DNA from 2 places in the Roseateles sp. P4_D2 genome. Region 1 is predicted to be linked to the other one. Evidence: riboswitches for the same ligand, from Rfam matches in the RefSeq annotation. Region 1 holds a riboswitch; the other holds the start of a gene.
The links. A riboswitch is a leader RNA that binds a small molecule or an ion and turns the genes downstream of it on or off. The one in region 1 is predicted to bind cyclic di-GMP.
Positions count from the first base shown of each region.

Region 2: another riboswitch for cyclic di-GMP. It lies ahead of AC1DW0_RS27565 (S8 family serine peptidase); the one in region 1 lies ahead of AC1DW0_RS18210 (S53 family peptidase).

Region 1 covers NZ_JBFUIM010000009.1:287,025-294,589, reverse strand. The annotation lists gene AC1DW0_RS18225 (hypothetical protein) at 1-744, opposite strand, end outside; gene AC1DW0_RS18220 (response regulator) at 908-1,618, shown strand; gene AC1DW0_RS18215 (ATP-binding protein) at 1,615-2,925, shown strand; gene AC1DW0_RS18210 (S53 family peptidase) at 2,960-4,774, opposite strand; cyclic di-GMP riboswitch class I at 4,824-4,910, opposite strand; gene AC1DW0_RS18205 (ATP-binding protein) at 5,074-7,161, opposite strand; gene AC1DW0_RS18200 (response regulator) at 7,158-7,565, opposite strand, start outside.
Region 2 covers NZ_JBFUIM010000020.1:16,979-24,543, reverse strand. The annotation lists gene AC1DW0_RS27575 (ATP-binding protein) at 1-128, opposite strand, end outside; gene AC1DW0_RS27570 (sensor histidine kinase) at 125-1,714, opposite strand; gene AC1DW0_RS27565 (S8 family serine peptidase) at 1,774-3,933, opposite strand; cyclic di-GMP riboswitch class I at 4,046-4,136, opposite strand; partial or broken gene AC1DW0_RS27560 (GMC oxidoreductase) at 4,389-4,595, shown strand; gene AC1DW0_RS27555 (YCF48-related protein) at 4,644-7,070, opposite strand; gene AC1DW0_RS27550 (B12-binding domain-containing radical SAM protein) at 7,248-7,565, shown strand, end outside.

The sequences.
Region 1 (7,565 bases):
CTCCGTCGCAGGGATGGGCGTCTTCACGGCATCGCTCGGGCAGACCTGTGGGTTGGTGCAGACGGCCTCCTTGCCCAGCAAGCGGCCGAGTTGCAGCTGGCCGCCCAACAGGGCGCGCAGCAGGCGGCTGTAGTCTGCCGCGCTGGTCTGGCCGCCGCCGGCCGGCATGGCCTGGCTGTAGCTGAAGGACCAGTCCGTGCCGAGCGTGGGTGCGAGCGACTGCCGCATCGCAAGGGCCAGACCCTCCGGGCCCAGCGAGCCCAGGCCCATCAGGATGGCGTGCTGCTGCATGTGGCCGCCGTTGTAGTCGAAGCGGTTTTCGGTGGCCGGATTGAGGCGACCGCGGCCGTTGATGAGGCTTTGCTGGCAGGCCGCCACGCTCTGGTTCTGGCGGCACACGTGGTAGTAGGTGTAGCCGGACTGGAAGTGCAGGAACTTGACGTCCTCGGCGCTGAGCTGGCCCTGGCGGCGCTCGGCCACGAAGGCGGCGTAGACCCATTTGGAGGCGGAGGCGATGGCCATCTCGGTGTGGCGCTCGGGGCCGTTTTCGCCGGCCTTGCCGCCGGCCAGCGGCTGGGTGGCGTTGCCGATCTCCCAATAGAAGGGCTGGGCGGCCACGCAGGCCGCAGACTTCTCGGCCGTCAACCGTGCGGCGCCGGCGCGCTGCAGTGGCGTTGGTTCGGCTTGAGCAATGAGCGGGGCGGCAATCAGCAGGGGGAGCAGGGTGAAGGCGGCGTGGCGCATGGCGATCTCCGTTTGAGGTGGGGCCATGCTGCCCAGCTGTGGCCGCGCAAAGGTTGCCGCGCGGGTTGCAGTGCTTGCAGGGTCTAACGGACGCGCAGGCTTGCAACGGTTTGTCATTGTTTTCCGGCAAGGTGGGGCGCGGGCTTCTCCCTAACATCCCCCTATGAGCCGCATCCTGATCGCCGACGACGAGGCCGAGTTGCGCGGCCTGCTGCAGCGCTACCTGACCGAGCAGGGGCACAGCGTGCGCGCCGTGCCCGATGCCGCCACCGCCGCGCAGCTGCTGGCGCGCGAACGCTTCGACGTGCTGGTGCTGGATTTGATGATGCCGGGCGAGGACGGCCTGTCGCTGTGCCGCCGCTTGCGCGGCCAGGGCGAGACCATCCCCATCCTGATGCTGACGGCGCGCGGTGACCTCGTCGACCGTGTGCTGGGCCTGGAGATGGGCGCCGACGACTACCTGGCCAAGCCCTTCGCCCCGCGTGAGCTGCTGGCGCGCATCCAGGCGATGGTGCGTCGCCAGCAGCAGCTCGGTGCCCACCTCGGCCCTGCGGGCGAGGAAGCGGTGCGCTTCGGTGACTTCACCCTCTATCCCACGCAACGCCGGCTGGAGCGCGCTGGCGCGCCGGTGGAGATCAGCACCGTCGAGTTCCAGCTGCTGCGCGCGCTGGCCAGCCAGCCCAACCGGCCGCTGGGCCGCGAGAAGCTGCTGGCCCTGGCGCATGGCGACGAGCACGGCGTCAGCGACCGCAGCCTGGACGTGCAGGTCATGCGGCTGCGCCGCCTTGTCGAGGCCGACCCGAGCGCCCCGCGCCACATCCAGACGGTGTGGGGCCTGGGCTACGTCTTTATTCCTGAGCCGGGCGCGCGATGAAGTTCGGCCTGTCCACGCTGTTCGGCCGCAACCTGTGGCTCATCGTCTGCCTGATCGTGCTGGGCCAGTTGGTCAATGCGCTGGCCTATGCGCAGTTCGTCGCCCGGCCGCGTTTGCAGCAGTCGGCCGAGGCGACCGCGCGCAGCCTGCAGGCCGTCGCCGAAGGCATGCGCCTGTTGCCCGAGGCCGAGCGCGCCGGCTTCGTGGATCGCTTCAATGCGCGCGCCGGCTCGGGCCAGCAGCAGCGCTTGCTCGACCGGCCGACCTGGGTGGAGCGCGGCTTCCTGGCCGAACTGGCGATGCAACTGGGCCTGGAGCGCGGCGAGCTGCCGTGGCGGCGCGAAGCCAACGGCCTCATCGCGGTGCAACTGCCTGGCGCGCCGGCCTGGCTGGTGCTGCCTGCCGTGCAGCCGGCTCACCATTTCGCGCGCACCTGGCTGATCGCCAGCGGCGTCAGCGCCGTGCTGGCCTTGCTCGGCGCCTGGTTGATCCAGCGCCGCATCAACCGCCCGCTGGCCCGCCTCGTCGACGCGGCCCGGGCGGTCGGTGCCGGCCAGCGCCGCTTGCTGCTGCCCACTGACGGCCCGGCCGAGACCGCGGCGCTGGCGCGCGGCTTCAACGACATGGCCGAGGCCCTGGCGCGCGACGAGGAGGAGCGATTGCTGATGCTGGCCGGTTTGTCGCATGACCTGCGCACGCCGCTGGCAAAGATTCGCCTCGCCAGCGAGTTGCTGCGTGGTTCCTTCGATCGAGCGGGCCAGGGGGACAGGGAACTGCTCGACACGCTGGACCGGAGCCTCCACGGCCTGGACGGGCTGCTGACCCAGTTCCTCGACTACGCGCGCGCCGCCCACCCCGCCGAGCAGGAGCTGCCGGCCGTGGACGTCGAGCTGCGCGAATTCCTGGCCGAGACGCTGGCCCTGGCGCCGGGCCTGCCGCAACCGGTGCTGGCCAATGGGCAGGCAGTGCATCGGCGCGCACGGCCGCAGGCGTTGCGCCGCCTCGTCCTCAACCTCATCGTCAACGCGCAGAACCACGGTGCGCCGCCGATCGAGCTGGCCTGCGGTGAAAACGCCGGTGCCGCCTGGATCGAGGTGCGCGACCGCGGCCCGGGCATCGCGCCGGCCCGGGTCGACGATCTCAAGCGCCCCTTTCAGCGCGGCGACACGGCGCGCGGCGGCAAGCCCGGCTCGGGCCTGGGCCTGGCCATCGTCGAGCGCATCGCGCGCGCCGAAGGCGCCGAGCTCAGGTTGATGCCACGCGATGGTGGCGGCCTCATTGCCCGTGTCAGCTGGTCTGGATCGTGACGAAGCAGTATTCGAGCAGTCGCCAGTGCTGAGTTCAGCTCGCGTTGATCGTCACCGTCACGTTGCCCGTGCTCGTCTGGCCGAGGTTGTCCTTCAGCGTGATGACGAGGTTGGTGCGGCCGGCTACCGGGTTGGCCCAGTTCAGGGCGAGGCCGCTGCTGGTGGCCGAGAAGCTCATGCCGCTGGCGGCGCCGCTGATGCTGATGCTCAGCGAGCTCGCGCCCGGCGCCGAGTAGCCGATGGTGGCGGCGAGAGCCTTGCCGGCCGTGCCGCTCAGGCTGGTGGTCGTCAGCGTGGGGCCGCTGCTGGTCGTCGGCGTGGGGGTGGTCGTCGAGGTCGTGACGCTGGCGCCGCTGAGGCTGCTCAGCAGGGCGCTGACGTTGGGCGTGCCCCAGCCGGTCGGGGTGTCATAGCCGGTCTTGGCGGTGCAGCTCGTGCATGTGCCGTTGCTGCCGCTGGCCACGTCCTTGAAGGCGGCGGCGTACTGCGTCGGCACGGCGCCGATCTGCTGGTAGAGGGCCGCGTGCGGTTGGCCGAGCAGGGCCTTGCTGGCGGCGGCGCGCATCGCGTTGGCCACGGCCAGCAGGCCGGCCCATTGCGGCGTGGCCAGGCTGGTGCCGCCGGCGCTGACCCAGCGCGTCGTCGTCGTGCCCTGTGCAATCAGCGCCACGTACTGGCCGGAGTTGGGGTCGGCGTTGAAGGCGACGTCGGCGACGGCGCGCTTGGCGTAGCCGCCAATGGTGCCGCTCTGGTAGCTGGGCAGGGCCACATAGGCGCTGGTGCCGCCGCCGGTGCCGGTCCAGGTGGTTTCGCTGCGCGCACCGCTGCTGTAGCTCAGCGTGGTGCCGCCGACGGCCACGACGCGGGTTGACACCGAAGGCCAGGACACGGCCGCGCCGTTGTCACCGGTGGCGGCCAGGTAACTCATGCCGGCGGTGGCGAAGGCGCTGTCATAGCTCGACGTCCAGCTGCCCTCGGCGGCGCCGAAGCTCATGGACACCACGCCAGCGCCCATCTTGTTGGCCAGGGCCACGGCCTTGGACAGGCTGCCGACGCCGGCGTCCGGCGCTTCGATGAGGACGAGGCGCGCCAGCGGTGCCGTCGCGTGGGCCCATTGCACGTCCAGCGCAATCTCGGTGGCCCAACCGCTGTCGTAGGCGGGCGCCGTGGCGGTCAGGGCGCCGGCGGTCGTGCTGTAGGCAATGACCAGCTCGCAGCTGGACGCGGAGGCTTTGGCCAGCGGCAGGCTGGCGTTGGCCGCCAGGTTGCGCGAGCTGCAGGCCGGCAGCGCGAACTTGGCGTTGAAGGCGGCCAGCTCGGCGGCGATGTTGGGGTCGTGCTTGGCGTTGACGATGTAGATGGTCTGGCCGGCGCCGAGCTGGGCGGCCTGGGCTGCGGTCAGGCCGGCGGTGCTGGCGGGCAGGGCCGGCTGCGCGTAGGCGGCGCGGATCTGTGCCGGCGTATAGGTCGTCACCGCAGTGGACGTCGCCATCGGGGCGGCTTCGCCTGCACCCGCCGCGAAGGCGCGAGGCCGCATGGCGTCGTCCAGGCGGTCGCGTGTCAGGCCTTGGGTGGCGACACCGGCCAGGGCGTGGCTGCGGTGGGGTGCGGCACCGTTGTCGGGTTCTTCGAGATCGACGGCGGCGGTGTGGAAGCTGGGCTGGGCGACGACATTGGTCGCGGCAGTGCTGCCTTCCTCAAGATCCACGCTCAGGTTGATGACCGAGCTTGCCTCGCTGACCTGGACGGTCGGGCTGTCGCTGCTGCCACCGCCGCAAGCGGTCAGGGCCGCGGCGGTCAGCAGGCTGAAGGTCCAGGAAGTCCAGGAGACAGGGCGGGTACTGCGCATGGCCGGGTTCTCGTACGAAGGAGGGCCACGCCGATCAAGACCTGCCGGTCTTGGTGGCCCCGCTGCCGTGGCGCTTGCGCGCTGTAGGCCGGTGGCTTTGCGTCCCCGCCTTTCGACGGGTTTGCCCTCTGGGTTGTGAAACAGGTTCAGTCTAGGCGCCGGGGTGCCGAGATACGGGGCCCCACAAAGGCGCTGCGTGACTTCTGACTCGGCGGGCAGCGCGAGCTTTCGATGCCGCCAGTCTGCGTTTCGTGAGTTACTGCCCTGTGGTTGCTTTGTGTCACGCAGGACACAAAAGCTCAGGAGGGCTGCGGCGGGTGCAGCGGGATCCAGACCGTGAAGCGCGTGCCGACGCCGGGTTGGGAATCCACTTCGATGCGACCGCCGTGCTTTTGCACGATGGAAAAAGACAGGGACAGGCCCAGGCCCGTCCCTTGGCCGACGGGTTTGGTCGTGAAGAAGGGCTCGAAGATGCGCCGCTTGACCTCCTCGCTCATGCCGCTGCCCGTGTCTGCGATCTCGATGCGAACCCAGCCATCCTCGGCGCGCGTGGTCAGCGTGATCGTGCCCCGCTCCTTGATGGCATGGGCCGCGTTGACGATCAAGTTCATGAAGACCTGGTTGAGCTGTGCGGCGATGCAGTGCACGGGGGGTAGCACGGCATAGTCCTTGCGAACCTCGGCCTTGTACTTGACCTCGTTCATGACGACGTTGAGCGTCGAGTCCAGCCCGGCGTTGAGGTCGGCGTCCTGCCAATCGGCATGGTCGACGCGTGAGAAGTCCTTCAGGTCCTGCACGATCTTCTTGACCCTCGACAGCCCCTCCTCGCTCTCGTCGAGCAACTGGGGCAGGTCCTCCTGCACGAAGCTCAGGTCGACGGCGGCATCCACCCTGTCCAGCTCTTCTCGCACATCGCCAGGCAGCGCGTCGGCCGGCGTCTTCCTCAGCAGCGCGAGCAACGCGAAGACGGGTTGGACATAGCCGCGCAGCGAGCCGAGGTTGGAGCTGACAAAGCCGATCGGGTTGTTGATTTCGTGGGCGACACCGGCGGCGAGCTGGCCGATGGAGGCCATCTTCTCGGCCTGCAGCAGCTGGTTCTGCGCTTCCTCAAGCCGGTTGTTGGTCTGCTTGATGCGCTCGTAGTTGAGCTCCAGCTCACGCTGCACGCGGCGCACCTCCGTGCGGTCCTGCAGCAGCCACCAGGTGCCCGCTGTCGGCTCCTCGGGGTTGGATACGTAGGCAATGATCTGCACCCACAGCGTGTTGCCGGCCAGCGTGCAGACCTCCATCTCGTGCAGCAGCGAGCCGCCCCGCGACAGCACCGGGATGGCGATCTGGCTCAGCGCTTCGAAGTCTTCGTCGCTCTTGAACAGGCGGCGCGTCGGCAGTCCATGGGGCGGGACGTCACCGAGTTCGAACATCTCGATGAACTTCTTGTTGCCGCGCTGGATCTGCTGATTGGACGTCGCGATGATGCCTACCGACGCGTTCTCGAGAAAGGCTTCGAGTTCATGATGGGTGCTCAGCAACTCGGCCGTGCGGTCCGCGATCATGTTCTCGAGTTCGTTGCGATGGCGGCGGAGTTCGTCCTCGGCCTGGCGCCGTCGCGTGATGTCCTGGAGTGTCTCGATGGCGCCGACGACTTCGCCGTGGGCATCGACAAGCGGGGCAGCCGTGAAGTAGAGCCAGCGCCCTTCCCGGCCGAAATTGGGGAAGTAGCCCTCGACCTCGTAGGCGTTGGCGATGTGCGGCGACGGTTGGCAGTGCCGGCCGTACAGGCGCTGGCGCTCCTGCTCGACATTGCCGTCCAGGATCAGGTCGACCAGCAGCGGCCTGGCTTCGGGGTAGAAGGCGCGCCAGGTGTCGTCGCGGCCCAGCATCTCGGAGGCGTCGCGGCCGGTGAGCTGGGCGCAGGAGGCGTTCCAGTGCGTGACGCGGTGAGACTTGTCGATCACGAGCGTGGCCACCGGGTTGTTCTCGAGGATCTGGTAGAGCACGCGGCCGATGTCCAGCAGGCTGGTCTGCACGTGGCGGATGTCGCTGAGGTCCTGCCCGGTCAGCACCGCACAGGGTTGGCCGTCGAGCATGACGCGATGCGCCTTGACTTCCAGCACGCGCAGCGAGCCGCTGCCCGTCAGCGCCTCGATCTCGATCGCGGGCAGCTCGCCTTCCTCGGCCAGCGCCCGCTGGCCATAGCGCCGCAACTCATCGGCGAACTCGGGCGCTGCCCAGCCGTGCGGCGGCATCTGCTGCAGCGCCTCCAGCCCATAGCCCAGCAGGCGTTCCATCGCCGCGTTGGCGAACAGGATGCGGTCCGATCCATGCACCAGGACCGACGCACTGACGGCCTGCAGCGCCAGGCTGAAGTCGACCGTCAGTACGGTCACCACTTCACCTCTTCATCCGGGTCCTCCAGGATGAACGAGCCGTCGCTGCCCCATTTCACATGGGTGATGCCCGGTTCGAGCCGCTCCAGGCGGCGCAGCTCCGCCTCTTGGGCGGTAAGCACGCCCATCTGCTGGCGCACCTGGTCAGCCAGGCGCTGGTTCTCCATCGTCAGCTCGCGGATGCGCAACACCTGGCGCACGGCGCTGAGCAGGTCGAAGTCGGCCCAGGGCTTGGAGATGAAACGGGCGATCTCGGCCTCGTTGATGGCCGCCACCAGCGCGTTCAGGTCGGCATAGCCGGACAGGATGATGCGCCCGCAGTCGGGCTGCACCTGACGCAGCTCGCGCAGGAATTCCACGCCGGTCATGCCCGGCATGCGCTGATCGGAGATGGCCAGCGCGAA
Region 2 (7,565 bases), on a different contig from region 1:
AATGCCGCCTTGGCGGCTTCCAGCGCCGACGCGGCGCCGAGTTCGGGCGCGAGGATCTTGCGGAAGTCCGCATGGATCGTCGGCATGTCGTCGACCAGCAGGACGCGACGGTTCTCGAAGGAGTTCATGCCTGGGTGTCCGTGGCAGCGGTCAGCGGTAGTTCAAGCGTGAAGGTGGCCCCGGTTCCGGGGCCGTCACTGTGGGCAGTCAGCGTACCGCCCATCTCCTGAGCTGCCAATACGCAACTGTGAAGGCCAAAACCGTGGCCGTCCTGCTTGGTCGTGAACCCGTGCGCGAAGATGCGCGTGAGATTCTCCGGCGCGATGCCGCAACCGTTGTCGGCAACAGCCACCTGGAGGCGATCCCCTTCAACCGCCCGTACCCGCACCACGATGCATTGCCCGACGTCGGGCGGCGCCTGCAGCACCGCATGGCGCGCGTTGCCAATCAGGTTCACCAGGATCAGCAGCGTGCGGTGCTTGTCCAGCATCAATGCCGGCACATCCTCGAACTCGCGCTCCACGCGCAGAGGGCCGATGCCGCCGGTATCGATGCGCAGCGCATCCTCGATCAAGTCGGTGATGCGGGTCGATTCGACCATGCTGGACGCGCCGGCGTAGGACTGCTGCGTCGCCACGATTTCCTTGATGTGGCGCACGCTGCGCGTCAGCGCCGCCAGCTCGTCAAGGATCTGCTGGCGCTCCTCGGCCACCGCCACCGAGAGTTGCTTCAGATAGCCTGGCAGCAGCCGCCCGCGCGCGTCGCGGGTGAGGTAGTCGCCCAGGTCCTGCGCATGCGCGTCCAGCAGCGCCACCGCGCGGGCCAGCCCTGCGGCCTCCGAACCGCGGACCTTGCCACTGATCAACTCGGCCGACACATTGACGCTGTTGAGCACATTGCCGACGTTGTGCAGCACGTTGGTGGCGATCTCGGCCATGCCCGACTGGCGCGCGTTCTCCAGCGCCTGCTTCTGCGCCAATTGCTGCTCGCGCGCCTTGCGCACCGCTTCGGCCGCTTCCTCGCGGCGAAAGAAGAAGTGGCCGGTCGTCAGCAGGATCACGATGATCGGCGTGGCCGCGACGACGACGACGATGCCCGACTGCCGGAAGCTGAGGAACAGCAATGTCGCCACCGAGGCGTTGCCCGCGTAGGCGATGCCAAGCCAGCCGAATGCGTCGACGAATGCCCGGACCGACAGCGGCTCGTTGCGCTTGAGCCGTGGCACGGCCGTGGCCATCACGGTGTTCAGCACGAAGTAGGCGAGCGCAAACAGGATCGCGCCCAGCAGGATCAGGCTGTCGCTCTCCAGCTGATGGCTACGCAGTTCGCCCAGTGCCACGTGCAGCACCGTGCCGGCGCTGAACATGGCAATGGCCGCCATCGCGGGGCTGGCGATGCGGCTGGTCCAGCGCTTGGAGGTGCGCCAGGCGCCGACCAGCGCTTCCGCTGCCGACGCCACGGCCGCGGCCTCCGGCCCGTTCAGCAGCAGCAGCAGGAAGATGAAGATCTCGCCAGCGGTGAACGAGTTCGTTGAACGCGGAATCCGCACCGGCACCAGCCCGGCCAGCATCGCCAGCAGCGTGCCGCCCACCACGCGCAACCAGGCATCCGGCGAAAGGCTCACAACGTGGCGCAACGAGTGCGCGAGCACCACCACACCGATGCAGACCACCGCCCACCAATACACCGCCGCCTTGCGGTTGTAGTCCGGCATCAGTGCCTGATGGACGCGCCGAGGCCAGCTCACTCCGGGCTCGGCGCCTGCAGCAACCATCATCGTTCGCCGGTGCGGGCAACTTCGCTGAGCACGACACCCTCGCTGAGCACCACGCCCTCGCTCAGCACGACACCCTCGCTGAGCACCACGCCTTCGCTCAGCACCACGCCTTCGCTGAGGACGACCCCTTCGCTGAGGACCACACCCTCACTGAGGACGACGCCTTCGCTGAGCACCACACCGCTGCCCGATGCCAGCCAGCCGGAAAGCGTCGCGGTGGGGACGAAGACGCCCGTGCGACCCAGCAGCGAACTGCGGCCGACCAGCGAATTCAGCGTGATGACGCCGTCGGTCAGGAAGCGCTGCCCCGTCGGCACGGGAGACGCCGTGATCGTCGACAGCGCCGCGCCGGGGCGGATCTGGACAGTAACGCGCGTCGCGCTGCCGCCCACCCAGAACAGGCCCGGGTCGTACACCGGCTGGTAGCGGGTGAAAAGCGCGCTGCCGCTGTAGAGGTGGCGCCCGCCGGCGAAGATGATGCGACTCCAGGGCACCGACTGACCGCCGATGATCGACACCGGCGCGGGCATCACCTGGCCCGGCGCCAGCAGCGGCGCACCCGCCGCGATGCGGCCGCTGGCGATGACCGTGGCGAGATCGCTGCGCAGCGCACCGGCCAGCCGCACCGCGCCGTCGACGTTCAACAGGCCCGCGCCCTGCTGCAGCAGGTTGGCGCCCGGCAGGGCCTGCGCGGTGTACTGCAGGATCGCCTTCACCAACGGGGGCGTCAGGCCGGGGTTGGCCTGCAACATCAGGGCCACGGTACCGGACACCACCGGCGCAGCGACCGAAGTGCCGCTCAGGTCCATCAGCTCGCGGCCCCGCGGCTGCGCCGTGCCGCCATAGGGCGCCGACAGCGAGGGGAAGTCCGTGGCGAGCGTGCTGCCGGCCGCCATCGGGCCGACGATGCGATTGCCCGGAGCCACCAGGTCCGGCTTGAGCAGGTTGTCGGCGACGCGGCGCCCGTCGGGCAGGAACAGGCCGCCGCGGGTGGGCCCGCGGGAACTGAAATGGTTGACTGCGTCGTCGCTGCGCGAGGCCGTCGCCTGCGTGTTGGCCGACCCCACGGTGATGACCGAGGGCTCGTTGCCCGGCGAGCTGATCGTGCCGTAGCGCTCCTGGCCGGAAGCGTCCGTGCCGTAGTTGCCGGCGGCAACGACCACCACGAGGCCGGCTGCGCTCGCGCCGCGCAGAGCGCCGCACAGCGGGTCGGTCCGATACGACTCGGTCGAATCGGCGGCAAGGCTCACGTTGAGCACGCGGATGTTTTGCTGCTTCGCATGCGCGATGACCCAGTCGATCCCGGCCAGCACATCGCTCAGCTCGCCTTCGCCGCGGCTGTCAAGCACCTTGACGTCGACCAGCGAGGCCTGGGTGGCGATGCCGCTCGACTCGGGCAGACGCGACGTCGAGCGGCCTGCGGCGACGCCCGCGACATGCGTGCCGTGGCCATATGCATCCGCCCCGCCCGCCGCTTGGGGGCGTTCATCGAGCGCCGCGTCGGATCGGTCGACGCCGGGCTGCCAGGCGCGGCCCGCGCCGCCTTGCGTCACCTTCTCAAAGTCGACGGCGCGTGCGACCCGCGAGCGCTGGCCATCGGTGAACGCGGTGTGGTTCCCAGCGATGCCCGAATCCAGCACGGCGATGGCGACGCCCGAGCCGTCCAGGCCCCGCGCCGCGCCGATCGTGGCGGCACGCACGTCGGCTGCGCCGGTGGAGGCCTCGGTCAGGCTGAACGTGCGGGCCGCGCGCCGGTTCGGCGAGATGCTCTGCACGTCCGGCCGCGCAGCGAGCGCGTCAACCTTGTCAACGGGCAAGGTCACGAAAAGCGCCGGCACCGACTGGTAGCGCCAGTAGACGGTGCCTCCCGCCGCCACGACCGCGCGGCGGAGCTCGACCAGCTCGGCGTCCCGCCCGTCGCTGACGACCAGGGTGTGCACGTAGCGGCGACCAGCCAGTTCCTGTTGCCAGCGCTGGCGAGGCGCAGCGGCCGAATCGACGGCCTGGCGCAGATCGGCGGCAATCTTGTCGCGCGGCGCTGCTTGCGCCAGTGCAGGCCACAGCAATGCAGCCAGCGTCAGCAGCAGCGCAAGCGCCGCGTGCAGGCGCCACTCGATCAGAACTACGAATCGAAGAGGGAGCGTGGTGGACTTCATGGACAGCTTTCGTTGTTGCGCTGATTCCTACGCACACGCCCGGTCGGGCGTCGCGCCGCATCCCGGCGACGGAAGAGCTGCCATGTCGACGGCGACCTGCCGGCGGCTTGTCCTTGGCAACCCCGCTGTCGTAACCCGCCAGGCGGGCCTTAGACCGGAAGCTTTGCGACCCCGGCTTTCGCTCGGGTGTGCCTTTGTCATCAGTGAAAAAAATGTATCTGAAATCGCGGCGTAACGCCGTGAACAAGTGGCGCTTCCAGTACCGTCTGGCCACCGTTACACATCGACGATCCGGCCATGAATGCAGCACCGTCCAAATAGGAAGGCATGCGCCGATCGACGCAAGCCATGTCAGGGTGCCCAGGCCTCAGTCTTGCGCTGCAGCAGCTGACGCTGGCGGCGGCCGTAGTACCAGACCGACGAGGAACTGGCGCGCGATATCAACAACCATCTAGCCCGTGGGCACCTGCCGCATGGGCCGCAAGGACGACCCCGGTGCGGTGGTCGACTCACGGCTGCGCGTGCGCGGCGTGCGCGGCGTGCGCGGCGTGAGCGGGCTGCGCATCGCGGATGCGAGCGTGATGCCGACGATCAAGAGCGGGAACACGAATTCGCCGACGTTGATGGCTGCGGAGAAGTTGGCTGGGTGGCTGGCAGCGTGAGCCGCGCCTCGTCGGCGTGCCCCGCTACAGCGCACCGGGGCTGGCGGACTAACGCCCCCCGTTGCCGGTAGCCAGCACCGTCCCCGCCTCACCTTCGATCCAGGCCGTCTTGCTGTCCACGGTCTGGATGCGCCACAGGTCGCGGTCTGCTTGTGTGGGCTGTCTGACCCACGTCTTGCCGCCATCCGTGGTGGCAACAACCATGCCTCCACGGCCCACCGCCCATCCGTTGTTGGCATCGGCGAACGCAATGTCAGCGAACTGCCCGATGACGCCCATCACCTCGGTCCAGGTGGCGCCAGCGTCGTCCGAACGGTACAAGCCGAAGGTTTGCGCGGACCACCAGGTCTTGGCATCGCTCGCGATGACTTTGCTGCGCGTGTTGAACGGCGATTCAACGTTGGGCGCGAGAACCGTCCAGGTCTGGCCATCGTCCACCGTACTTGCCAGCAACGTGCCAGGTCCATAGATGACGATCTGTCGCCCGTCTCCGAAGAACAGCCCACCTACGCTCACCGTCTGCGGCGGTGACAGGGTCATCCACGTCTGGCCGCCATCGCGGGTAAACACCAGCCCGCGCCGATCGGTCGGCTCGCCCCAGCCACGGTTGGCGTCGACGAAGTCGAATCGCACCAGGCCCCCATGAACTAGCTGGCCATCACGCCATGTGGCGCCGCCATCCGGCGTCTTGTACAGGCGGCCGTCGCTCTGCAGCATCCAGCCGATCTTGTCGTCGACGAAGCGCAGCGCCGTGTTGGTGGCCGTGGAGGGCAGGCCTGTGCTCGGCTTGGTCGTCCAGGTTCGCCCGCCATCGCTCGTCTGGCGCAGTTGGCCCGTCGCATCCAGACCAAGGCCGCGCTTGGCGTCAAGGAAGGCGAGTTTCATGGAGTACCCGCCAAACCAGGGCGACGAGGGAAGGTAGTTGGGCAGTGGAGCGGCATCGACCGCGATCGTCCAGTTGCGTCCTCCGTCGGTCGACAGGAAGGCGCGCCCGGTGCTGTCCTGCATGCTGAAGACGTTGCCATCGACCTGACGAAGGCGCTTGAAGGCCGCATAGGTGGGTTTGCTGAGGCCCTCCACCGATGCGGAGGACCATGTTTGCCCTCCGTCACCGCTCCAGGCCAGACCGCGTTCTGCGTACTCGCCTCCCAATTCGGATGGCCGCCAGATAAAGGGGCCCTGTGACGGCACCAGCACCGTCGTGCCGACGGCCAGGGCTCCCTCGCCGGTGGCGCCCAGCGCAGGCAGCCGCACGGTGCTCCAGTGCGTTCCGCCGTCGTTGCTGGAGATCAGCGTCCGATTGTCGAGGCTGGCCAGCAGCACCTGGTCCGCTGCGCTCGCCCGGATGATGCTCAGCCTGTTGCCCACCGGCATCGCGGCGCCATCAAGGGTGCTCGGGTCGACGCGGCGCCAGCTGTCACCGCCGTCAAAGCTCAGGAGGAGCGTATAGGTTGTTACCCAGCTCACCGTGGCCGGGTCGAACGTCGACAACACCCATCCGGCAGCCACGGTCTGGTCGTCGACCAGGTTGAAGAACGCGCTACCGCCATTGCCATGAGCCAACAGGTCGAGCACGACCGTGCTGGTCCGTCCGAAGTCCGTGGAGCGTCTCAACTCGGCACCGGAGAAACCCCAGAACGTCCCGCGCGATGAAATGTCGCTGAGAAAAAAATCGTGCCGCGCCCAGGTTGCGCCCCCATCGGTCGTGTGCAGGCCCGTGGTGCCGACGATAGCGATCTGATCGTCGACCGCCACCAGCCGACTGCCAAAGCCGGCTCGCAGCGCAAGGGGCACGGGGGCCGTGCGGCTCCATGTCTCCCCACCATCGGTCGTGCGGAGCAACGTGGGCTCGTCACCCATGACCCAGCCGTGCTTCGCCGAAGCGAAACTGACGGCCCTCAGCGCTTTCGTGGAACCGCTGGCCTCAGTCGACCAGGTGACGCCGCCATCCGTGCTCCGGGACAGCTCGCCATGCTCTCCCGTCACGAACAGCGAGGTCTTGGATGCAAAGAAGCTGTCGGTGTGCACATTGCCATGCGGTAACGGCTGCTGCCAGCACCAGCCGCCATCGCCTGTCTTGGAGCATTGCAGGCCCCTGACGTTGTTCAGGTTGGTGATGCTGACGCGGACGACCTCCGTCTTTGAGGCGCCTGCAGCGTTGCTCACTGTGAGCTTGACGTCGTAATCGCCACCCTTGGCGTACTGATGCTTCGGACTGGTCTCGGTGCTGGTCTTGCCGTCACCGAAATCCCAACCAAAGCTGAGGCCCGGCGTCGAGGGCGCGCTGCTGCCAAACTGGAGCTCACTGGTCGACTCGGCCGTCGCCGGTGCCGTGACGCTGAGGGTATCTGGCAAAGGGGTCGGCGGTGTGGGAGGCTCGCCGCCGCTCCCACCACCGCCGCCACATGCGCTCAGCAGCGCCGCTGCAACCAGCGCACCCCACCAGCTCGGCAATTTCCTGTTCAGTGTTTTCATTCGCACTCTTCGGCTGATATTTGCTAATCAGTCTATCCGTGCAATAGGGCACGAAACGATGTGTCTATTTCCCGTCAGTTAGCAAAAGGCCAAGCAAAGCATCACGCTGCAGACACGGCCGGCTAGGTGCGGCCGGCATGCAATCTCCGTGAGGCCGACGGCCGCGACAATCACGGCATGCCGTCTGATCGTTCCCGCGTCCTCTCCGTCATCCCGCCGATGACGCAGCTGAACACGCCCTACCCGTCCACCGCCTACCTGACGGGCTTCCTGCGCTCACGCGGCATCGATGCGCAGCAGGTGGACCTGGCGCTGGCCCTGGTGCTGGAGCTGTTCACACCCACCGGCCTGGCCCAGCTGCATGAAGCCGTGCTGGCCCTGCCCGAAGGCGAGCGCACGCCGCAGACGGCCTGGTTTGCCGCCGAGTTCCCGGCAATAGCTGCCGCCACGCCGCGCGTCCTCGGCTTCTTGCAGGGCCGCGACCCGACGCTGGCG